Regions from separate parts of the Mesorhizobium sp. Cs1299R1N3 genome, predicted to be linked through region 3. Evidence: predicted binding sites of a transcription regulator. Region 3 holds the regulator's gene; each other region holds the start of a gene.
The links. The regulator LexA, encoded in region 3, represses DNA repair genes until DNA is damaged. The targets are predictions, from matches to a motif close to TGTTCNNNNTGTGTTCNG.

Region 1: a site for LexA is predicted at 1,183-1,200, ahead of O7B34_RS12415 (PA0069 family radical SAM protein). Genes of this name have one in related genera too.
Region 2: a site for LexA is predicted at 1,402-1,419, ahead of O7B34_RS04910 (DNA recombination protein RmuC). Genes of this name have one in related genera too.

What each region holds. Positions count from the first base shown of each region.
Region 1 is NZ_JAPYKQ010000004.1:270,011-272,277, forward strand. Features, by position in the region: gene O7B34_RS12415 (PA0069 family radical SAM protein) at 1-1,108, opposite strand, end outside; gene O7B34_RS12420 (glycosyltransferase) at 1,260-1,787, shown strand; gene moaB (molybdenum cofactor biosynthesis protein B) at 1,819-2,267, opposite strand, start outside.
Region 2 is NZ_JAPYKQ010000001.1:1,052,330-1,054,596, reverse strand. Features, by position in the region: gene O7B34_RS04915 (GFA family protein) at 1-112, shown strand, start outside; gene O7B34_RS04910 (DNA recombination protein RmuC) at 116-1,369, opposite strand; gene def (peptide deformylase) at 1,473-2,003, shown strand; gene O7B34_RS04900 (plasmid stabilization protein) at 2,079-2,267, shown strand, end outside.
Region 3 is NZ_JAPYKQ010000002.1:604,513-606,779, forward strand. Features, by position in the region: gene O7B34_RS08350 (ComEC/Rec2 family competence protein) at 1-537, shown strand, start outside; gene lexA (transcriptional repressor LexA) at 531-1,274, opposite strand; gene O7B34_RS08360 (GntR family transcriptional regulator) at 1,683-2,267, opposite strand, start outside.

The DNA of each region.
Region 1 (2,267 bases), on a different contig from region 3:
GGTCGGTCCGCAGCGTGCGCCGTTCAGCATTGAGGCCGAGCCGCTTGGCGGTGATCTCGAAGCGCCGGCCGATCTGCCAGGCATAAGGTCCGGCGCCCTTCATGCGCTTGCCCCACTCCGAATCGTAGTCCTTGCCGTCGCGCATCGAACGGATCAGCGACATCACGTGGCGATAGCGGTCGGGATAGTGGCGCAGCAGCCAGTCCTTGAAGATCGGGCTGACCTCCAGCGGCAGGCGCAGCACCACATAGCCGGCCTCGCGCGCACCGGCATGGTGTGCCGAGTCGAGGATGCGTTCCATCTCCTGGTCGGTCAGGCCCGGAATGATCGGCGCCACCATCACCGAAGCCGGGATACCGGCTTCCGAAAGCTGCCTGATCGCTTCCAGCCGCTTGGTCGGCGTCGATGCGCGGGGCTCCATCGTCCTGGCCAGCATGCGGTCAAGCGTCGTCACCGACAGCGCCACCTTGGCGAGCCCGCGCTCGGCCATGCGCGACAGAATGTCGATGTCGCGCACCACCAGGGCTGACTTGGTGACGATGCCGACCGGATGACCGCGTGCCTCCAGCACTTCGAGGATTTCGCGCATGATCCGGTACTGCTTCTCGATTGGCTGGTAGGGATCGGTGTTGGTGCCGATGGCGATGGTGCGCGGCTGGTAGCCATCCTTCGACAACTCCTTGTCGAGCAGGCGTGCCGCATCCGGCTTGGCGAACAGCTTGGATTCGAAATCCAGGCCCGGCGACAGGCCCATGAACGAGTGCGTCGGCCGCGCGAAGCAATATACGCAACCGTGCTCGCAACCGCGATAGGGATTGATCGACCGGTCGAAAGAGATGTCGGGCGATTCGTTGCGGGTGATGATGGTGCGCGGCTTCTCCACCTGCACCTCGGTCTTGAACGGGGGCAACTCCTCCAGCGAACTCCACCCATCGTCGAAGACATGCCGGCTGACAGGTTCGAACCGGCCGGACGGATTGATGCCCGCCGATCGGCCACGGTTGCGGTCCGGACGGACCCGCATGCCACTCTGCTCGATCATCGCGTTGGCCATCTCGGCTCGTCCTGCTCCGAAGGCCGCAATATCGGCGCGCATGATCGGTTCCATCTTCGCCCGCTCCCAGGGACTGTCCATGTTGTGTCGAATCGCTCTGCTCATGAAATTATTCCTATTTTATTGATGAGAACAAAGCAAGAACTTTTCTACGGCGCGATGCAAAAACTGGCGTCGGTCAGTGGTTTCCGCTATTCGGCTCACGATGCTCAGTGTTCTCATCGAAACGCATAATGACGAGGAGGGTCTCGCCCGCACGTTGGCGACGCTGATTGGCGGCGCGGTCGAGGGCGTGGTGCGAGAGGTCGTCGTCTGCGACAACGGCTCCACCGACCACACGCATAGTGTCGCTGAGCATGCTGGCTGCCACTATGTGGGGAGCGGCGGCATCGCCGCCGGCATCCGCCAGGCCAAGGGTGACTGGCTGCTGTTTCTCGAACCGGGTGCGAGGCTGGTAGAGGGCTGGATCGACGCGGTCGTCGCCCATACGGCCAGGCAGACCATGGCCGCCCGGTTCTCCCGGGCGCGGGGCAGCCGTACGCCGTTCCTGGCCCGGGTCTTTTCCGCAAACCGTGCTCTCGCCGACGGACTGGTGATCAGCAAGCGGCAGGCGGCACCTCTGTCCAAAAAAGCCGGCACCGCCGAGGCGTTGGCGCGCGGCTTGGCGACAAAGAAGCTCGACGCCGAGATCTGGGTGGCGCCACCGAGGCAGGCGCAGCGCTCTCCGAGGTGATTTTTGCAGCTGCTCTGCGCGGCGTTGCTTTTTAAGGGGCCGATTTGCCGCGCCGCAGATGTTCGTCCAGGCGCGGCATGATCTCGACGAAGTTGCAGGGCATGTGCCGGTAGTCGAGCTGTGCCTTGAGGATGCCGTCCCAGGCATCCTTGCAGGCGCCGGGCGAGCCCGGCAGCACGAAGACGAAAGTGGCGTTGACGACGCCGCCGGTCGCCCGGCTCTGGATCGTCGAGGTGCCGATCTTGTCGTAGGAGATGCGGTGGAAAACTTCCGAAAAGCCATCCATGCGCTTTTCGAAAATCGGCTCCAGCGCCTCGGGCGTCACATCCCGGCCGGTGAAACCGGTTCCGCCGGTGGTGATCACGACGTCGATGGCCTTGTCCCGCGACCACGCCAGAACGGTGTCACGGATTTTTTCGCGGTCGTCGGTGACGATATCCCTGCCGGCCAGGATGTGGCCGGCCTCGGTGATGCGATCGG
Region 2 (2,267 bases), on a different contig from region 3:
CGGGACCTCGCGGCAGCGCCAGGACCTGGTTCCGAGACACCAGAAATGGCACCGCTCGGCGCTGCACTGGCTTCCGGAATTCGAGGGCATGACGACGGTGGAGGAGCAGTAGCGTTCAGTCGTCGCCTTCGACGACCCTCAGCCTCAGCTGTCCCGTCTTGGAATCGGCCACGCGCGGTGCGGCCTCCACCTTGGCGGCGCCGCCGTGTGGCGCGTCGGGTTCGCCCTCCCCGAATTCCAGCGCCTCGATCTTCTGGCCGCGCTTGGTCACTTTCGAGGTCGAGACGAGGATGTCTTCGATGTCCTTGGCCGACTGGCCGAAATGGCCCTGCAATTTGCGCACCCGCTCGTCGACACGCTGGACGTCTTCCATCAGCCTGATGACTTCGCCCTGGATCAGATGCGCCTGTTCGCGCATGCGGGCATCCTTGAGGATCGCCTGGATGACCTGGATCGACAGCATCAGCAGTGAAGGCGAGACGATGATGACCCGGGCGCGGTGCGCCTTCTGGACAACCGCTTCGAAATTCTCATGGATTTCGGCGAACACCGATTCCGACGGCACGAACATGAAGGCCGTATCCTGCGTCTCGCCCTGGAGCAGGTATTTTTCCGAAATATCGCGGACATGGACCTCGATGTCGCGGCGAAAGGCCTGGGCCGCGACCTTCTGCAGGTCGGCCCCGTCGGCGGCGCGGATGGCGTTCCAGGCTTCCAGCGGAAATTTGGCATCGATGGCAAGCGACGGCGCGCCGTTCGGCATTTTCACCAGGCAGTCCGGCCGGCTGCCGTTCGACAGCGTCGCCTGGAATTCATAGGCGCCATGCGGCAGGCCGTCGGCGACGATCGCCTCCATGCGTGACTGGCCGAAGGCGCCGCGCGTCTGCTTGTTGGAGAGGATCGCCTGCAACTGCACGACCTGGCCGGCCAGCGACTGGATGTTGCCTTGCGCGGTGTCGATGACCGCCAGCCGCTCCTGCAGCTTCGCCAGGCTCTCATGCGTTGATTTGGTCTGCTCGGTCATGGTCTGGCCGATGCGGCCGGTCATGGCGTCGAGCCGCTGGCCGATCGATTGCGTCAATTCGGCCTGCCGGGCGCCGAACACTTCAGCAATAGCCCCCATGCGGCCCTGCATTTCCGCCTGCGCCTGCAAAATACCAGCCATGCGTGTCTCGGCGTCGCGGGCATGGTCGGCGGCTTCCGCGGCGGCGACCGCGCGCGCCTTGGCCGACCGCCACAGCGCAGCGACGAGCGCCACGAACAGACCGAGAAACAGCAAGACGCCGAAGGCAAGCGCGTGGCCGAGCGTGATTGTCGAGGCGCCGAGCCGTACGACAGGCTCTGAAAGGATGGTGCTCAGATCATTCATGTGGACAGCATAGCCGATTCGGCAGGCCGGCACAGATCAAAACGTGAACGAGGCTCAGGCCCACCGGTTGACGCCTTTCTTTTGAGGTCTTAGGTGAAACGCCATGCCGATCAAGCCGCTCATCATCCTTCCCGACCCCATCCTGCGCCAGGTTTCCAAGCCGGTGGAGCGCGTCGACGCGCCCTTGCGCAAACTGGCCGACGACATGCTGGCGACCATGTATGACGCACCCGGCATCGGGCTGGCGGCTATCCAGATCGGCGAACCGCTGCGCATGCTGGTGATCGACCTCGCCAAGGAAGACGAAACGCCGGCGCCGCACGTCTTCATCAACCCGGAGATTCTCGAAAGCGCCGACGCACGGTCCGTCTACGAGGAAGGCTGCCTGTCGATCCCCGATTACTATGCCGAGGTCGAGCGCCCGGCCTCGGTGCGGGTCAAATATCTCGACCGCGACGGCACGCCGCAGGAGATGGAGGCCGAAGGGCTGATGGCGACCTGCCTGCAGCACGAGATCGACCATCTCAATGGCGTGCTGTTCATCGACCACATCTCGAAGCTGAAGCGCGACATGGTGGTGAAGAAGTTCAAGAAGCTCGCCAGGGACAAGGCGCCAGGCAAGCTGGCGGGATAGGCGCACCCGGGCGCAGAATCCATTGAGCAGCGATCCTTGCCGTGATATCATTGATATCAACGTTTGGAGAATTGCATGGGCGATATGCTGATCAGGGACGTTCCCGAGCCGTTGAAACGCGAAATCGAACAGGCTGCACGAAGCGGCGGCCAGAGCCTATCGGGAAAAGCAATCGATCTGTTACGCAAAGGCATGGTCGCCGAAAAGGAGGCCAAGCCAGAGCCCGGTCTGTCGGCATGGGACAATATACGCTCCGCGTTCGCG
Region 3 (2,267 bases):
TCGATCGGCAATGGCGAACTGGCCGTCAACCGGGAACGTCCGAACGAATTCGCAGCCGACAACTGGAAACGCGCTCTGATCTCCGAAACAATCGTCCTACCGGAAATGTTCGACAAGACGGACGGGCAATTCGATATTTCCGCTCCCACCGACCTGCCGCTGGGATCGCCGTTTTATTGCCGCGAAGGCCTGTGCCTTGCCAGGCACCCTTCCGGCGCGATCATCGCCTATGTCGAGGATCGCAAGAACACCTGGAAGGCCTGCGCCTTCGCTGACCTGATCGTCGTCAATGACGCGACCGCCTATGACGCCTGCCACAATCCGCTGGTTCTCGTCATCACCAAACGGCAGCTCGCCCGCAAGGGGAGTGCCGCCGTCTTCTTCGATCCCCTGTCGGCCACGAGCCCGGCTGCGATCGAATTCGCCGTCGACGGACCTTACCGGCCTTGGCACGAGCAGCGAAAATTCTCACGCGAGGCGAGGGGGCTGCCCCCCTATAAAAAGGCCGACAAGCCCGATGGCAAGCCAGTTCAGTAGCGCCTGATCAGCCCGACAAGCTTGCCCTGCACCTTGACCCGATCCGGTCCGAAGATGCGTGTTTCGTAGGCTGGATTGGCGGCTTCGAGCGCGATCGAGGCGCCCTTGCGGCGGAACCGCTTCAGCGTTGCTTCCTCCTCGTCGACCAGCGCCACGATGATTTCGCCCGGACTTGCTGTATCGGCATTGCGGATGATGACCGTGTCGCCGTCGAAGATACCGGCCTCGATCATCGAGTCGCCCTTGACCTCCAGCGCATAGTGCTCGCCGCCCATGATCATGTCCGGCGGCACCGAAATCGAATGCGTCTGATGCTGGATGGCATCGATCGGCACACCGGCGGCGATACGACCCATGACCGGGATGGACACGGCTGAAACCGCATCGTCGTCGTTGCCGGCCGCGGGCAGGCGCGAAGGCGCCGTCGCCGGCCTGATCTGGCGGCCGAGACTGCCTTGGCCAAGGCTGCCCTGGATGACGCTTGGCGAGAACTTCTTTGCCGCATTGAGGCCCGGCGCGATCGAGTCCGGCAGCCGCAGCACTTCCAGCGCGCGCGCCCGATTGGGTAGCCGGCGAATAAAGCCACGTTCCTCCAGCGCCGTGATCAGGCGATGGATGCCCGATTTGGAGGCAAGATCGAGCGCTTCCTTCATTTCGTCGAAGGAGGGCGGTATCCCGCTTTCCTTGAGCCGTTCGTGGATAAACATCAGCAGTTCATGTTGCTTGCGTGTCAGCATGGCGGCCCCCAAGGCATTGAACGAAAGGTCTGAACCAGAATCGAAAAAACAAACCCAGAACAAACACTATCCGTTCCAGTTGTGTTCCGCAACCGTTTAAAGTTTAATGAATTTGTTAACGCGTCTGAAGTTTTTTGCCGCGGCAGCGGACTGCGGCCGACCCCTTCCGCGATCGGCAGGCGTTGAAATTGTTTTGGTTAATGGCCTGTGGCCTATCCACTGATGGGCCTTGGCATCAGTCTTTCGGAGGGCTCTTCGCGGGTGGATTGTACAATTTATGGATCCATTATTCGCGGAACGAAACGAAACCAAAACGCCAACGATTGGTAGCTCTGGGGCGGCGATGGATCCAGGCGTTTGGCCCACTCCGGCCAGCGCATGCCAACAGGCGTCGCGCAAGCGCTGAAGTCACCCGGAACCCGCTTTCAAACTGCCGGCGCGCGCGGAGTATTTGGTCGCGCCGCTGTCTTCGCTATGGACATAGACGTGCAGGGTATAGCCGATATGCGCCGTCATCAGCGCCTTGGCCCGCTCGACGTCACGATCGAGTGCAGCTTCCATGATCGCTGTATGGTGTTCGATCGCAATCGCTTCGCACAATGCCTCCATTGCCTCTTCATAACCGTCCTTCAGGCCAGCCGCGGCCCGCAATGTCGGCGCCAGGCCGAGAAAACGATGATGCCGTCGCAGCTGATCGGCGATGGTCGAGCGGAATCGCATGAGCCAATTGGAAGTCGCCGCGCTCAGCAGCGCCGCATGGAAAGCCTCGTGGTTCTCGTCCCATTTATCGACGGCCGCATCCGAAGGATCGTCGACCGCGGTCTTGCAACGGGAGAGCCGGTAGTGGGCGGTGACAACGGCATCCTCCCACTCCTTGCCGCCTTTTTCCATCGATTCGAGGAACAGGGGTATCTCGATCACCATCCTGGCGCGTGCCAGGTCCTCCAGTTCGGCCCGCGATACCGGAGCGACGGTAAAACCACGATTGCTGAT